One region of the Herbaspirillum lusitanum genome, then DNA from elsewhere that is predicted to be linked to it. Evidence: predicted binding sites of a transcription regulator. Region 1 holds the regulator's gene; each other region holds the start of a gene.

Region 1 (5,207 bases):
GCTGTTGACGCGCAGACCGGAAGACAAACGTTGAATCGAAGTATTCAACGACGATTGCGACATGTTGAGGTTGCGTTGCGTGTTAAGCGACGCAATATTGGTATTAATGACTGATGCCATGTTAATTCTCCTAAGATTTGAGGCCGATAAATCCGAGTTTCAGTGCTTAACTTTGGTTTTTACCTAAAGCCTCAGGCGTTCAAACCGCTGTTGTTAGCTATATCGGACGGTATCGGAAAAAGTTTAATGTTTATCGCAAAAAAATTTTTCCAATGCTGTCCGACCTAAAACTGCGTGCTTCCATACGTCAAGCAAATCTTATTTCGACGCTATTTAAGAAAACTTTAGTGAGTATTATTGGAAAAGTTCCAATTTTGATGCGCAAGAAGTTTGTGCTGGACTGTTGAGAGGTGTCTTCCGAGACTTGCCGTATCGAATGGATGCGGCAAGTCGTTGATTAGGCGATGCTTTTCTTGTTTTCTTGCGCCAAGATTGCTAGCTCCAAAGCCACTTTATTAATAACGGTCGGCCAGTCGCTGCGGGTTTGTTGGCGGAACAGGCGCATGCTCGGATACCAAGGCGAGTCTTCCCGGTCGTTTAGCCAGCGCCAGTCCGGCGTGTGGGCGAGCAACGTCCAGGTGGGCCGGCCGAGCGCGCCGGCCAAATGAACTACCGAGGTGTCGACACTGATAATCAGGTCCAGATTGGCCATGGCCGCAGCCGTATCGGCAAAGTCGTTAAAGGCGTCGCCTATATTGTATACAGGCAGTCCTTGAGGAAGCTTGGCCAACTCAGGCGTGGCCAGTCCTTTCTGGATGGAGAAAAACTGGACGCCAGGTGTATTAAATAACGGGGCAAAGGTCTCAAGCGGGATCGAACGTTTCCGGTCGTTGCCGTGCTCCGGGTTGCCTGCCCAGACGAAGCCGACGCGCAGATCGTTGGTGTTTCCGGCGAGCATGTCCATCTTGTTTTTCCAGCTCTTGATGTCTTGCGGATCGGCGGACAAATAGAACGGGTAAGACGGGATGTCTTCGATGCGATCGGTACCTAGCGCGTGCGGCAGGCTCATCAGCACGTAAGCACAGTCGCATTTGGGCAGCGGGTCGTTCTCGCGCACCAGCGTCACCTGATCGGACACGCTGCGGAACAGGCGGGCAAGCGGATCCTTGACATGCAGCGCCACGCGGGCGCCTTGCTCCAGCAGCTTGTGGACGTAGCGTACGAACTGAATGCTGTCACCGAAGCCTTGTTCATGCATCAGCAAGATGTATTTGCCTGTCAGCGAGGACTTGCCGTCCCATTTCGGGATCAGTCCGAACAGCTTGTGAATCAATTTATAGACGTAGCGACGCTCTTTGACTTCCAGGCGACTCTCATGATTGGCCCAGCCATCCTTCAGATCGCCGGCCAGTAATTGCCCGAGAGCAAGATTGTGTTGGGCAGTCAGATAGTTGGGCTTGAGTGCGAGCGCATCCTTGAAATATTGCAAGGATGACACCGTTTCGCCGTAGTCATACATCGTCGCGCCGATATTATTGAGCGTCACCGGATGCTTTGGGTCGACCTCAAGTGCTTGATGGAACAATGCCATAGCCTCTTCATAGCGATCCTGATAGGTAAACAGGCTCGATGCGAGTTTGGTATAGCTGTTCGGATCCTTGGGGGCAAGCTCAAGGACGCGCTGATAGTGTTCGTTAGCTTTGTCGTAGTCTTTTTGCTTGATGTACGTGTCGGCTATCTTGTTTTGCGCGTAGATGTCGGTCGGGTCCAGCAGCAGGGAGGTCTTGTGGCATTCCAGAGCATCCTTGAGCATGTCCATTTCCTGAAAGGCAATGCCCAGATTAGTGTGTGCCGGAGCAAAATTGATTTGCAGTTGCAAGGACTTGAACAGAACGCCGACGGCCTCTTTGTATTGCTTTGCATCGATCAAGGCCTTGCCCAAGTGAGACAGCGGGCCGGGCGCATCGGGATTGCGTTTGACGGCGTCCTCGAAATAGGCGATTGAGGCATCCGGATCGTTCTTTTCGTGCAAGGCATTGGCTAGGCCAATGCGCGCATCTTTGTTTTCGCTGTTAAGCTTGATGGCTTCCTCGTACAGCGCGATGGAATCCTCGATCCTATCCTGGTTAAGAACGGCGGTGGCCAAGTTGGCAACGTACTCGGAATTTGCCGGATCTGCCGCCACGGCTTTGCGCAGGGCGACCTCTGCCGTGACATAGTCATTTTTATGCATCGCGATTAAGCCCCAGGCATGGTTAGCATAGACCAGGTTCGGCGCGCGCTTGAGTACTTGGGCGCACAGTACTTTTGCCTCGTCGACCTTGTGATCGTCCAGCAAGCTCAGGCATTCTCTTACAGCCAGGAGATCTTTGACGTTGGGTTGAGCGCTCTTGTTGGCGGGCTTGTTGCTGCTACGCGTTGACATGTGATTCCTTACCGGATTGAATGATTGTGCTGCCGTGCAAAGGAAGGGCGCCATCTGCCTTGCTTTGCCGGTCGCAATAAGCTATGCGTATCATATGATGCAATTCTGGTTTCGATCTGGCAAACAGACGTAAAAAAAGCCCGCGATTTAGCGAGCTTTAGTTCGAGCAGGGTCTGAAACGGAATCAGTTCCAGCTACGCAATAAACCTACCGCCAAGCCTTCCAAGGCAAAATTTTCTTCTTCGGAAGAGACCTTGATCACCTTGAAGTCGGGATTTTCAGGCAGCAGTTCAATCAGCGAGCCGGTCTTGCGATAGCGCTTGACCGTGACGTCGTCGCCGATTCGCGCCACGACGATCTGGCCGTTGCGGGCCTGATCGGCTTTCTTTACCGCCAGCAAATCACCGTCCAGGATGCCGGCGTCGCGCATCGACATGCCGCGCACCTTCAGCAGATAGTCGGGTTTTGCCGAGAACAGCGCCGGGTCGACGGTGTAATTGGTTTCGATATGCTCCTGCGCCAGGATCGGCGAGCCGGCGGCGACGCGGCCGACCAGCGGTAGCGACAACTGCATCAGGGCAGGGTGCGGGAGGGCCATCTGACGACCCGGGTTGCCCGCCGATCCGTCTCGCAGGCGGATGCCGCGCGAGGTGCCGGGAGAAATTTCAATGGCGCCTTTGCGGGCCAGCGCCTGCAAGTGTTCTTCGGCGGCGTTGGCCGAGCGGAAGCCGAGCTCATTGGCGATTTCTGCGCGCGTCGGCGGGAAGCCGGTGTTTTCGATGGCGTCTTTGATCAGATTCAGGATCTGTTCCTGGCGAGCGGTCAGTTTGAGCATGTCGACTTTCGGGGAAGTTATGCTGGTTGCATAAACAGTCTGTATTTTTATACAGTTATAAAGCAGTGTCAATCTGCAATATTGAAATCATGTCATCGGCAATTTTTGCTCTGTGGGCGCCGTTCCACGGCAAATGCCTGAAAGCATTGAGGTTTTTGGCATTCTGGTATATGATTGCGGGCTTTCCTCTTCCCACACTCGTCTTGACGCCGAGGTGGGCGATTTGTTAATCAGTCCATAAAGGAGTCTACATGCGTCATTATGAAATCGTATTTATCGTCCATCCGGACCAAAGCGAGCAAGTTCCAGCGATGATCGAGCGTTACAAGGGCATCGTTACTGCACGCGGCGGCAAGATTCACCGTGTCGAAGATTGGGGCCGCCGTCAATTGGCGTACCAAATCCAAAAACTGGCAAAAGCACACTATGTTTGCCTGAATATCGAAGTTGACGGCGAAACTCTGGCCGAAATCGAAACCGGCTTCAAGTTCAACGATGCAGTGTTGCGTCACCTGACAGTCAAGATGAAGAAGGCCGAAACCGGTCCTTCGCCAATCCTGAAGGCTGTCCAGAAGGAAGACGCAGTAAAGAGCAATCGCGCAGAAGCACCAGCGGCTTAATTGCTGACATTGCGAGAAAAGCACCAGGGAGCGTGAATCACTTTCAGTTTGTCGCCAGTATCGCCGAGCGTGACGTCATACGTTACACCCCGGCAGGCATTCCGGTAGTGACTGCGAAGTTGCAGCACCAATCGGAACAGACGGAAGCGGGCATCAAGAGGTTGGTCGAGTTTGAAATCACTGCATTCGCTGCAGGCGAAATTTCAGGTCGGCTTAACCGGGCCGGTCTCGGCGAGATGTTCAAGTTCACCGGTTTCATGGCGCGCAGGAATCGCAATAGCAAAAGCATCGTGTTTCACATCGTTGATTTTGAATCTGTAGTTTAGAACCACTCAATTTTAGATATCAGGAGCCGCAAAATGGCATTCGGTAAAAAGTTCGATAAAAGCAAGTTGAAGCAAAAACGTCAACAGCAAAACCCGCTGTTCAAGCGTAAAAAATTCTGCCGTTTCACCGCAGCAGGTGTTGAGCAAGTCGATTACAAAGACGTCGACACCCTGAAGGATTTCGTGCAAGAAAACGGCAAGATCATGCCAGCACGTCTGACCGGCACCAAGGCACACTATCAGCGTCAAGTTGACACCGCGATCAAGCGCGCACGCTACCTCGCGTTGCTGCCATACACAGATCTGCACAACGCGTAATTGACGACGAGATATAGGAGAAAAACATGCAAGTCATTCTGTTGGAAAAAGTCGTTAATCTCGGTGGTCTGGGCGAAGTCGTCCGCGTCAAGGACGGTTACGCACGTAACTTCCTGATCCCGCAACGCATGGCGCGCCGCGCCACAGCAGCCGCCATCGCCGAATTCGAAGCGAAGCGCGCCGAGCTGGAAAAGGCCGCCGCTGAAAAGCTGGCAGCTGCACAAGCCCAAGGCGAAAAGCTGGCCGGCCTGACAGTCAAGATCACCCAGAAGTCCGGCGTTGACGGTCGTCTGTTCGGTTCCGTGACCAACTTTGACATCGCTGATGCGCTGACAAAGCAAGGTTTCCCGGTCGAAAAGGCGCAAGTTCGCCTGCCGCAAGGTCCTCTGAAGATCGTTGGCGATCACGCTGTTTCGGTGGCTCTGCACACCGACGTCGTGGTTGACGTGACTGTTGCTGTTACGGGCGATCACGCGTAATTCATTACGCCGATCGTTCCATCTGTTTTGATAAAGAAGCCGGGTTCGCCTGGCTTTTTTATTTTGTCGGTCTTGTTGCGTCATGCCGGGACCGGCGCAAGTCTGATCGTAGTTTGTAAAACCGCCGGCTAATTCGCCACCGCACCTGAAGCGACTACTCTTAGCAGGTATAATGCGCGCCATGAACGCATCTCCCGATCCGCA
Region 2 (5,207 bases), on a different contig from region 1:
GGCCAGCAGCGCTTCGCCTTTCTTGTCGCCTTTTTGGTGGGCGGCGGCGATCGCCTGGCACAAATCCATGCCGAGACCGGTGGACGGTTTGACTTCGTGCGTGCCGATGCCGGGGCCGTCATCGCGGATGCTGAAGACCACGCCGTTGCCATCCTTGCGGCAGGCCAGTTCGATATGCGAGCGGGCAAAGCGCGTGGCGTTCTGCAACGCCGCTTCGAGCGCCAGGCCGACCAGGTTTTCATCGAAGAAGGCAATCAGCGGCATGCCTTCGCTGTTGATCGAAACCTCGAGGCCGGATTGGCCGATGGTCAGGTGGCGCCGCAGGCCTTCGAGGAAATCCTGCGGCGACAATGCTTCGATCTGCGCCGTCAGTCCTTGCGAGGATGCTTTATACAGCGTCAGGAAGCCGATCAGCTTTTCCTGCAGCGTGAGGCAGGTCAGGTGCGCATGGCCGGCGCGTTCGTCGGGCGACTCGGCGGCAAGCACGCGCAACTCACCCTCCAGTACGCCGAGCGAATTCTTGATGTCGTGAACAATGATGGCGGCCAGTTTTGCGTCCATGGATCAGCTCTTCTGCGCCGCTTTGGCGACCGCGTCTCGCAGGAATTTATGCATCTTGCTGACACGGTCGTTGCCCGGGATCAGGCGGTCCAGCGTATTGAGGTAGCGGTTGACGCGCTTGACGTAGTCCTGGTTGATGCCGCGCTGGCTCATCCACAACAGATGCAGCTGGGCTGCCGCCATCAGCACGCCGGTGTTTTCCGGCATGCTGTGCAATGCTTCTTCCAGTTTGGCCAGCGATTCGTCCGGCTTGGCGCTGCGCATCAGCGTATTGGCTTCGGCGATGATGCCCATGCACTGCTTGACGGCGCCGTCGACCAGTTCGTCGGTCATGCTTTCCTTGCCGCAATCGGCCAGCACCTTGCGCGCCAGTGTCAGCAGCGTCTTGTTTTCGTGGTCGGACTTCACCGCCTGCGAAATCAGCTGCGCGCCTTCTTCGTCACGGCCGACCGAGAAAGCCGCCTTGGCCAGCGCGAGCGTCCCCATTTCCGACGGCGTACCTTCGGCGGCGTTGCGCGCCGCTTCGAACGCCATCTCGGCGGAAATCATGTCGCCCAGCTGGACATACGCCTGCGCCGCCACGGCCGATTGCGTCGAGATGAACATCTTCGATTCAGCATAACGCTTGGGTGCATTGGCCAGCAGCGCCAGCGCAGCATCACCGTCGCCGGTGTCGACATGCACCTGCGCCAACGTCAGCAGGTCGCCCGGCTGCGCGGTCAGCGAACCCTTGGTGTGCTTGAGCACCTTGTCGAACGCTTCCTTGGCCTGGTCCAGGTCGCCGACGCGATAGGCGGCATCACCGACCAGGCGGCTGCGGCGCGCCGACGGGATGATTTCGGAAGAGCGGGCGAGAGCGTCCAGCGCCTGTTGCTGATTGCCTTGCGCGTCTTCGATCTGCGCCAGCAAGTCATAGGCTTCAATATATTGCGAATTTTGTGCGAGTACAGCTTGCACCAGCACCTTGGCGTCGTCGTATTGGCCGGCCACGATATTGCAGCGCGCCATGCCGACCTTGGCCCATACCTGGTCGTCGCGCATTTCCAGCGCTTGCGCGTAGACCGCGCGCGCCTCTTCGATGCGGCGCAATTCGACCAGCAGGCTGCCCTTGATCTTGAGGATGTCGACGATCCATTTGGGTGCGACCTTCACCACGTTGTCGCATTCGACGATGGCGCCGGCCTGGTCCTTGCGCTTGAGCTTTTCATTGATCGGCAGCAGCGCGTTCTGTTTTTCCAACAGGCGGTCGATGCGATCGGCCAGCTTGGATGCCGTCAGCGGCTTGAGCATGTAGGCGTCGGGCTGGAACTCGGCGGCGCTGGCGACCAGGTTGTAGCCGCTTTCGGCCGTGACCATGATGAACATGGTGGTGGGCGACAACATGTGCTGGGTGCGGAAAAATTCCAGCAGCTGCTGACCGTTGGTTTCCTTGTTCAGGTTGTAGTCGCAGACGATGAGGTCATAGGTGCTGCCCCCCTGGACGGCGCGAATCGCTTCGTCGGGCGTGCCGGCCTGGTCGACTTTGGTAATGCCGAGCTGGCCCAGATGCATGCGAATGTTTTGGCGCATGGCCGGCATGTCGTCAATGATGAGCGAGCGCAGGCTGGAAATGCGGCTGAATGGAACCAGGGTCATAGGGGGAAAGCAGAAAACTCGTAATATTACTGGCTAGAAATGTATATCAAATACGTCGAATATCCGTAATAAATCTAGGATATTCCTTGAAATCATTTGCATTATCGCTGAAAGACGCTACAGCCGTCGCTCTCGAAAGGTCGGGAGCCGACGTTGTGCACGCATGAACCGTACCGGCGGGACCGTTATAATCGGAATTTCGGCAATCGGGGATCGGCGGCATACTAACAGACTATCGAAGATTTTTTGTCTGCAACCGTATTCCTTGTGCTGCCGGGCCATTTCGGCCCATTCCGCTATTCCAGATTGCAACAGCAGAAAAAGAACTTGCACAAACAACTGTTTTTTTATACAGTGCTGCTTAGTTGATCTCTGACTGATCCGAACGAACACTTTGTTGAAAGAACCCTATGGACGATAAAAAATCCGCGAACAATACTGAGAAGGGCAAAGCGCTGGCCGCAGCCCTTGCTCAGATCGAGAAGCAATTCGGCAAGGGCTCGGTCATGCGCATGGAAGACGGCGCGGTCCTCGAGGAAATCCAGGTCGTCTCGACCGGTTCCCTCGGCCTGGACATCGCGTTGGGCGTCGGCGGTCTGCCGCGCGGCCGCGTGATCGAAATCTACGGTCCGGAATCCTCGGGTAAGACGACGCTGACGCTGCAAGCCATTGCTGAAATGCAAAAGATCGGCGGCACCTGCGCCTTCATCGACGCGGAACACGCATTGGACGTGACCTACGCGCAGAAGCTGGGCGTCAATCTGTCCGATCTGCTGATTTCGCAACCCGACACCGGCGAACAAGCGCTGGAAATCACCGACGCGCTGGTACGTTCCGGCGGCGTTGACCTGATCGTCATCGACTCGGTCGCCGCATTGACGCCGCGCGCCGAAATCGAAGGCGACATGGGCGACTCCCTGCCGGGCCTGCAGGCACGCCTGATGTCGCAAGCGCTGCGCAAGCTGACCGGCAGCATCAACCGCACCAGCACCACCGTGATCTTCATCAATCAGATCCGCATGAAGATCGGCGTCATGTTCGGTAATCCCGAAACGACCACCGGTGGCAATGCGCTCAAGTTTTACGCCTCTGTGCGCCTGGATATCCGCCGCACCGGTTCGATCAAGTCCGGCGACGAAGTCATCGGCAGCGAAACCAAGGTCAAGGTCGTCAAGAACAAGGTGGCGCCGCCATTCCGCGAAGCCCACTTCGATATTCTTTATGGCGAAGGCACATCGCGCGAAGGTGAAATCCTCGATCTGGGCTCTGACGCCAAGATCGTGGAAAAGTCCGGCGCCTGGTACAGCTATAACGGCGAACGTATCGGCCAAGGCAAGGACAATGCACGCAATTTCCTGAAAGAACGTCCGGAACTGGCGCGCGAAATCGAAAACAAGGTACGTGCTTCCCTCGGCGTTCCTGAGTTGGCTGCAAGTGGCGCTGGTGCTGCTGCAACACCGGCACCGACTGGCAAAGGTTCTGCAAAGAACGTAGCAGCAGAAGAATCCTGATGCCGTTGTACTTCGCTCGCGTCTTGTCGGTCGCAACGATCGCGACGGTGTGACCGATGCCCAGGCCGCAAATCAGCCTGAAGGCGCGAGCGCTCAAATATCTCTCTTCACGTGAGCATAGTCGTCTGGAACTTGCGCGTAAGTTAACCCCTTACGCGCAAGATGGCGACGATATCGAAGCCCTGCTCAACTGGCTGCAAGAGTCCAAATTCCTTTCCCAAGAACGTTTTTCCGAATCATTGGTGAATCGTCGCGTCGGTCGTTACGGCAACAATCGCATCCTTTCCGAATTGAAAAGCCACGGTATCACCGGCGAAGCGCTGGGCGACGCCAAAATCGGCCTGACCCAAGGTGAAAACGAACGGGCGCGCGAGGTCTTGCGGCGCAAGTTCGACGAAGCGCCGGCCGACGGCATGGCGCGCGCCAAGTGCATGCGGTTTCTGCAGCAGCGCGGATTTTCGCATCGGGCAATTCAGGCCGCGGTCAAAACCGCCTGGAGTGATGGCGAGCACGACGATTTTGATTGATCGATCGGTAGATTAATTGCGATTTCTCCTCATTACGTACAGCGCAGCCGGGATTTTTGTCCGCACGCCAATCCCTCAAAAATAGTCTCCATAAGCCCATCCCGCTGCCGAGGCGGGGCCAGATGTGCTAAAATCTCCGGGTTTTTGCTGCGCCGCATTAGCGGCTGTCATGGCAATCTTTGCGATGACGACACGCAATGCGACAACGATTAAATGTTGATCAAATGGCATTCTCTATGCCCAATGCACTGTCCGCACCTTCTACTAAGCAATCCGCCCGGCTGCATCAGCCGCGCGTCTCCTCGTTCGGAGAAGGCGCGCCAGCGCGGATTCTTGCCTTCATTCGCGCCGCGCGGTGTTGCCGCCAGCCGGATTTCAATCCAGTAAGTTTTATTTAATAGTGTCTTAAAGGGAAGCTCCCATGAAAATCCATGAGTATCAGGGCAAAGAAATCCTCCGCCAATTCGGCGTGACCGTTCCACGCGGCATTCCATGCCAATCCGTTGAAGATGCCGTCAAGGCAGCTGAAACGCTGGGCGGTCCGGTGTGGGTCGTCAAGGCGCAAATCCATGCGGGTGGCCGCGGCAAGGGCGGCGGCGTGAAAGTTGCCAAGTCCCTCGAGCAAGTCAGGGAATACGCCAACCAGATCCTCGGCATGCAACTGATCACGCACCAGACCGGCCCGGAAGGCCAAAAAGTGCGTCGCCTGCTGATCGAAGAAGGCGCGGACATCAAGAAGGAACTGTACGTTTCCATGGTCACCGACCGCGTCAGCCAACGCGTGGTCCTGATGGCTTCCAGCGAAGGCGGCATGGACATCGAAGAAGTTGCTGAAAGCCACCCTGAACTGATTCACCAGATCGCCATCGATCCGTCGACCGGCCTGACCGATGCCGACGCTGACAGCATCGCCACCAAGATCGGCGTTCCAGCCGCGTCCGTGGTTGACGCGCGCAAGCAATTGCAAGGTCTG
Region 3 (5,207 bases), on a different contig from region 1:
AGCGATTGGCTTGTTCTGGCCGATAATCCGCCAGCGGCGAGGCTTGCAGCACCTTATCCGCACCCAGCCGAGCGACCAGCAATTCGAGCAGGCGCTTGTAGTCTGCCGGCGAACCGCCCGGTTCGGGAAACAGCTTGTCGCTGGCCGGCGCCATGGGCTCGGTTTCGGCGGCTTCCAGCACGACGGCGATAATGGGCGCGCTGATTTCAAGATGCGCCAGCCGTTCTTTTAACAGGCGGATCAAGTGGCTGTCTTGCCAGGTCGATTCGGCCAGGGCGAGCTGAATTGCAGTAGGCGCGACGGCCTGGCGGCCCCGTTCGTGCTCCAGTTGCACGTGCACCTGCTTGACCGCCAACTGGCGAGCGCTCAGCCATCCGCATAGCTGGGCCAGTAGCGCTTGCACGGTATGCAGTGCAGCGTCGGCATGTTCAATGCGTTCGTTTAGTTCGATACGTTGCCGGAAAGTCGGCGGCATCTCGATCCAGGCATGCAACTCCGGTGCATTACCGTAGGCGCAATCAAGCGTATCGAGCATGTGGGTGTGGCCGCGTCGTTGCAAGCCGGCGCGCGGCAAACGGCGCAGATCGGACAAGGTACGGCAGCCGATGCCTTCAAGCCAGTCGAGATAGGGCGCCACAGTGAGCAAGGCGCTGACCGGAAGCCGGTCGAGGCATTGATGCAGACGTTCTTTCTTCATTATCCTGACACCGCCATGCCGAGCCAGCAAGGCGGCACCCGCAGCAGTCGGCGCGCAACTGATGATGGCCGTCAGACCGAGCCGGTGCATGGTGCAACGCACACGCTGGCATAGCATCCGAATGCCGCCGAACAGGCGCAGACTCGCGCCGATATCGAGCAGGACCGTTGCGTCATCGCTGAAACTGGCCTGCGGCGTGTATTGCAGCAAAGCGGTCGCAGCGCCGAACAGCGTCTGCGCTTCGCGCTCAGGTGCACGGTCATGCATCGGTGCCTGCGGCAGCAAGGCCAGCACGCCGCCGCGACGCATGCCATGGCGCACTCCGGCATCCTGGGCAGACGACGAGGCCGCCATAACGCGCGCGTGTTCCAGTACGACGGCGGCAGTGTTACCCAACCAGTTCGGATAAAACACTTCCAACGGCAGCAGGGGCAGGTGTACGGCGATCCACAGGCGCATGATGCAAAAGATTCAGAGAAGGCAAGGAAATAAATAAAGGTTCATCGCGTTGCGGCCCGCGTCGCTTGATGAAGCCGATATCAATGCCGCCGGCGGCCGGCGTCAATGACAGCCGCAAGGCCGCAGGCGACGCATCCTGCGCGCAACTGAGAGGCCGCAACATGACAAAGAGCGTATTGCCGCTTTGCGCCGCCAGATGCAGACGCCGCAAACTGTCTTTGCGCAGATGGCGTTGCCAAAGCAGCAGCGCGGCACAGCTATCGGATTTCAATATCTGTTCCGCAGCCCAGGCGGCATCGGCACTCGTGGCAGTGCGCACCGATAGCAACCGCGAGGCGTCCACACCATTCTGATGCCAGCCAATGATCTGGGGAGCATGCGGCGTCTGCACCAGCGCAATACGATGCGGCGCCAGCGCTTGCAGCGCCGGTCCCAGCAAACGTAACTCGCCCACACCGGGTTGTTGCAACAATAAATCGATCAATGCACCGGTCGGCCAACCGCGTCCCGGCAGCTCTTTCGACAAAGCTGCGAAGCCGGTGTCGATGCAGCGCGCACCGCCAAGCGCCAACTGAGAGGCAAGCCAGAGCCCGCTGTGTATGCTTTGCGGCGAAGGAGTGGACATGGTCATTTATACTGTACAAATATACAGTATAAATGACTTGGGTGGCTAGTCAAAAATCGAAGACTGGGAAATTTGAATATCTATGAACGGCTAGAAACCGGCATTCAGCAGCACTGAGTGCATTGGTTCTAAACGGGGAAACGATTCAATATTGACCTTGAAAGGTGGTTACTTGAGGCTGGTGACATTGTTACTCCCCGCCGAGTAATTGACGGGAAACCACTGGAAGCCATGTTGTTTCGCCCGCAGCCGACCCAGCCCGGGAAAAGGAACGTGAGCGGCGGCGAACAAGATCTTGCCATCCGCGATGCTGGTGAATTCCTTAATGCGCTCCTTTTCGGCTTGTTTGCTATCGCTGTCGAACGCAACGGAGACCGTCGGATCCTGAAATTGAATGGCCGCGACATGGATGATGTCGCCCACCACCATCAACCGATTTCCCTGGCTCTCGATCATGTAGCCCACGTGCCCTGGTGTATGTCCGGCACTTTGATACGCACGGATACCGGGAGTCAGTTCTTCCTCGCCGTCAAACGGACGTATCCGGCCAGCCTTGATGTAGGGGGCCATGATTGTCATGGCGCGGCGGTAGGTGCCTTTCTGGTCGCCGCGATTGCCCCCGGGCGCCTTGGCCATGCTCGCTTCGCTCAGCCAGTAGTCGAGCTCCGTGCGATTGGCGCGGATGATCGCATTGGAAAAATTCATCTTTCCATCCGTCGTCAGCCCGCCAATATGGTCGGCGTGCATGTGCGTGATGTAGATCTCGTCCACTTGAGACGGGGTGTAGCCGGAGGCGCTCATGTTTGCCGCCAGCTTGCCGAGGCGCGGGCCGAAGATATTGCCGGCGCCGGTGTCGATCAGGATGAGTTTGCCCCCCGTATTAATCAGGAAAGCGTTATAGGAGGTTTCAAGCGGGCTCTCCAAATAGTGCGCTGCCAGCACTTCGTTGGTTTTTTGGGGAGTGATGTTGGTGAGGAACTGATCGACCGGCAATTCCAGCGTGCCGTCATTGAGCGCGGTGATCTCGAACCCGCCCAGCATGAAACGGTAGAACCCCGGCGCCGACGTGCCTGCAAAAGGGGCAGCCGCGTGCACCGCACCTTGCAGTAGCAGGCACATGGCAAGCAAGATGTACAGGGCAAGCGACCGAGGCGATGCGAGTGAATGTTGGTATTTCATGAGTGTCCTTTTGTTGAATTTAGAGGCAACGCAAACCATTAACGGTGCTTTCGCGAGTCGCCGGTTGGCGACTGAAGCCAGCCGTATAGCATGCAACGAAGGGTAGTCTCGCAGAGTTCGATATTGTTCATCAACTGAATATAATGAACACTATCCGTTCAATTTTGTTAGGGGTCATATGGAGTGGAGCGATGTCAGGATCTTTCTGGCTGTAGCGCGTACAGGCACGCTCGGCGCTGCCGCGCGCTTACTGCATCTCAGCCATCCAACCATCGGGCGGCGGTTGCGCGCCCTGGAGGAAGCCACGGGCCAAATGCTTTTCCAACGAACGGCCGATGGCTTCGTTCTGACCGAAGAAGGCATGGGGGTTCTGCCGCTGGCCGAGCAAATCGAGGAGGGAGCACTGGCGATGGAGCGGCGGCTGGCCGGAAAGCAGCGTACGCTGGACGGCATCTTGCGGATCACCTCCGCCGACTGGTTCGGCGCCTATGTACTGCCGCCGGTACTGGCTGAATATGCGGCCAGCTATCCCTTGGTCGAGATCGAGGTGCTCACCGGAACGCGTCTGTTCAACCTGGCCCAGCGCGAGGCCGACATAGCATTCCGCATCGTTCCCTTCGAGGAACAGGATATCGTGCAAAGGCGGTTGCTCCGGATGCGCTATGGAGTCTATGTGGCCACCGCCAGCCCCGACCCGGTCATAGGCGACGGCAGCGGAATCCGCCTGATCACCCCCGATACCTTCAGCGGGACTTTTCCGGATACCGCATGGCTGAAGGAGATGTTCCCGAACGCCGGGGTTGTATTGCAATCGAATAACCGGAGCATCAAAGCGCAGATGTGTGCGATGGGGATGGGCATTGCGGTGCTGCCACGCCCACTTGGCGATCAGGTCAACGGCATCCGCCTGCTGGAACTGGGGGTGGAACCGCCGCATCGCGAAATCTGGATGGGCTACCATCGCGACCTCAGGCGGCTGAACCGCCTGCGTGCCTTCGTTGATCTTGCAGTCAAGCATCTCGCCAACGCGACGTTTGATGCGTCTGCCGGACTGCCGTGAGCATCTGGGAATGGACGTTTTGCGCCCTCCTGGTTTCGTTTCATCCGGCCCTGTGATTAGGCGGATCCCTCACGAGATCCGTCAACAGGCCCAGGGAGCCACAGAAAATCTGACAGGGATGTGATGCCTGTCGTCAAGCAAGCGCGTCAAGAGGAATGGCATACGGCAACGACACCGAATTATTCTTATTCTCTGGCTGTCCGTCTCCCAACCGGAACTGCGCGACAATGCTGGCCAGCCGGGAGGCTTGCTCCTGCAGTTCCTGAGCGCTGGCGGCTGCTTCCTCGACCAAGGCTGCATTCTGTTGCGTGACTTGATCCATTTGACCGACCGCCTCGTTGGTTTGACTGATCCCGCGACTTTGCTCCAGGCTGGCCGAAGTGATCTCTGCCACCACGTCACTCACCTTTTTCACGCTCTCCACCACCGTCCTGATGGTGGCTCCGGTCTTGGCCACGCTCTCCTCGCCAATCCGTACCTGTTCCACGGAATCGGAAATCAGGACTTTGATCTCCTTGGCGGCGGCAGCGGAGCGTTGCGCCAGCGAGCGAACTTCCGCAGCGACCACGGCAAAGCCGCGGCCCTGTTCCCCGGCCCGTGCCGCTTCCACCGCTGCATTGAGCGCAAGAATATTGGTCTGAAACGCAATCCCGTCGATCACGCTGATAATTTCCACGACCTTCCTGGAGGACGAATTGATTGCATTCATCGCCTGCACCACCTGCTCCACCATGTCGCCGCCGCGGCCAGCGATGTCGGATGCGGAAGCAGACAGGCGATTCGCTTGTATGGCATTGTCGGTGTTGTTTTGCACACTGGAGGTAATCTGCTCCATGGCTGCCGCAGTCTCCTCGAGGGAACTGGCCTGGGCCTCGGTCCGGGATGACAGATCGAGATTTCCGCTTGCGATGTCGCGCGAAGCCATATGAATGGTGCGGCTGGAATCGCGAATCTCTAACAGGACATGTTCGATCTTGTCGACGAATCTGTTGAAGGATGACGCGATCTGGGCCACCTCATCGCGTCCCGTCACCGGAAGGCGCTGAGTGAGATCGCCGGTACCCGAGGCGATTACATCCATGGCGTCGCGTACCCGCGACAAGCGTGTGAAGGAACGCGCGGTCGCAACACTGCTGACCAGAGTAGACAAGGCTGCCAGCAACAGCGCGGCGACTGCCGACGCTCCC

Evidence for each region. The regulator LexA, encoded in region 1, represses DNA repair genes until DNA is damaged. The targets are predictions, from matches to a motif close to ACTGTATNNNNATACAGT.
Region 2: the regulator LexA is predicted to act here: its motif matches at 2,535-2,552, upstream of recA (recombinase RecA).
Region 3: the regulator LexA is predicted to act here: its motif matches at 1,792-1,809, upstream of imuA (translesion DNA synthesis-associated protein ImuA).

The regions. Positions count from the first base shown of each region.
Region 1 is NZ_QXFG01000008.1:189,438-194,644, forward strand. Features, by position in the region: gene DXT88_RS09330 (flagellin N-terminal helical domain-containing protein) at 1-120, opposite strand, end outside; gene DXT88_RS09335 (tetratricopeptide repeat protein) at 458-2,425, opposite strand; gene lexA (transcriptional repressor LexA) at 2,610-3,260, opposite strand; gene rpsF (30S ribosomal protein S6) at 3,512-3,880, shown strand; gene priB (primosomal replication protein N) at 3,913-4,206, shown strand; gene rpsR (30S ribosomal protein S18) at 4,240-4,524, shown strand; gene rplI (50S ribosomal protein L9) at 4,551-5,003, shown strand; gene DXT88_RS09365 (replicative DNA helicase) at 5,185-5,207, shown strand, end outside.
Region 2 is NZ_QXFG01000005.1:252,679-257,885, forward strand. Features, by position in the region: gene DXT88_RS05345 (sensor histidine kinase) at 1-561, opposite strand, end outside; gene DXT88_RS05350 (tetratricopeptide repeat protein) at 565-2,196, opposite strand; gene recA (recombinase RecA) at 2,607-3,707, shown strand; gene recX (recombination regulator RecX) at 3,764-4,234, shown strand; gene sucC (ADP-forming succinate--CoA ligase subunit beta) at 4,656-5,207, shown strand, end outside.
Region 3 is NZ_QXFG01000005.1:597,649-602,855, reverse strand. Features, by position in the region: gene DXT88_RS06925 (Y-family DNA polymerase) at 1-1,156, opposite strand, end outside; gene imuA (translesion DNA synthesis-associated protein ImuA) at 1,086-1,787, opposite strand; gene DXT88_RS06915 (MBL fold metallo-hydrolase) at 1,950-2,960, opposite strand; gene DXT88_RS06910 (LysR family transcriptional regulator) at 3,139-4,020, shown strand; gene DXT88_RS06905 (methyl-accepting chemotaxis protein) at 4,154-5,207, opposite strand, start outside.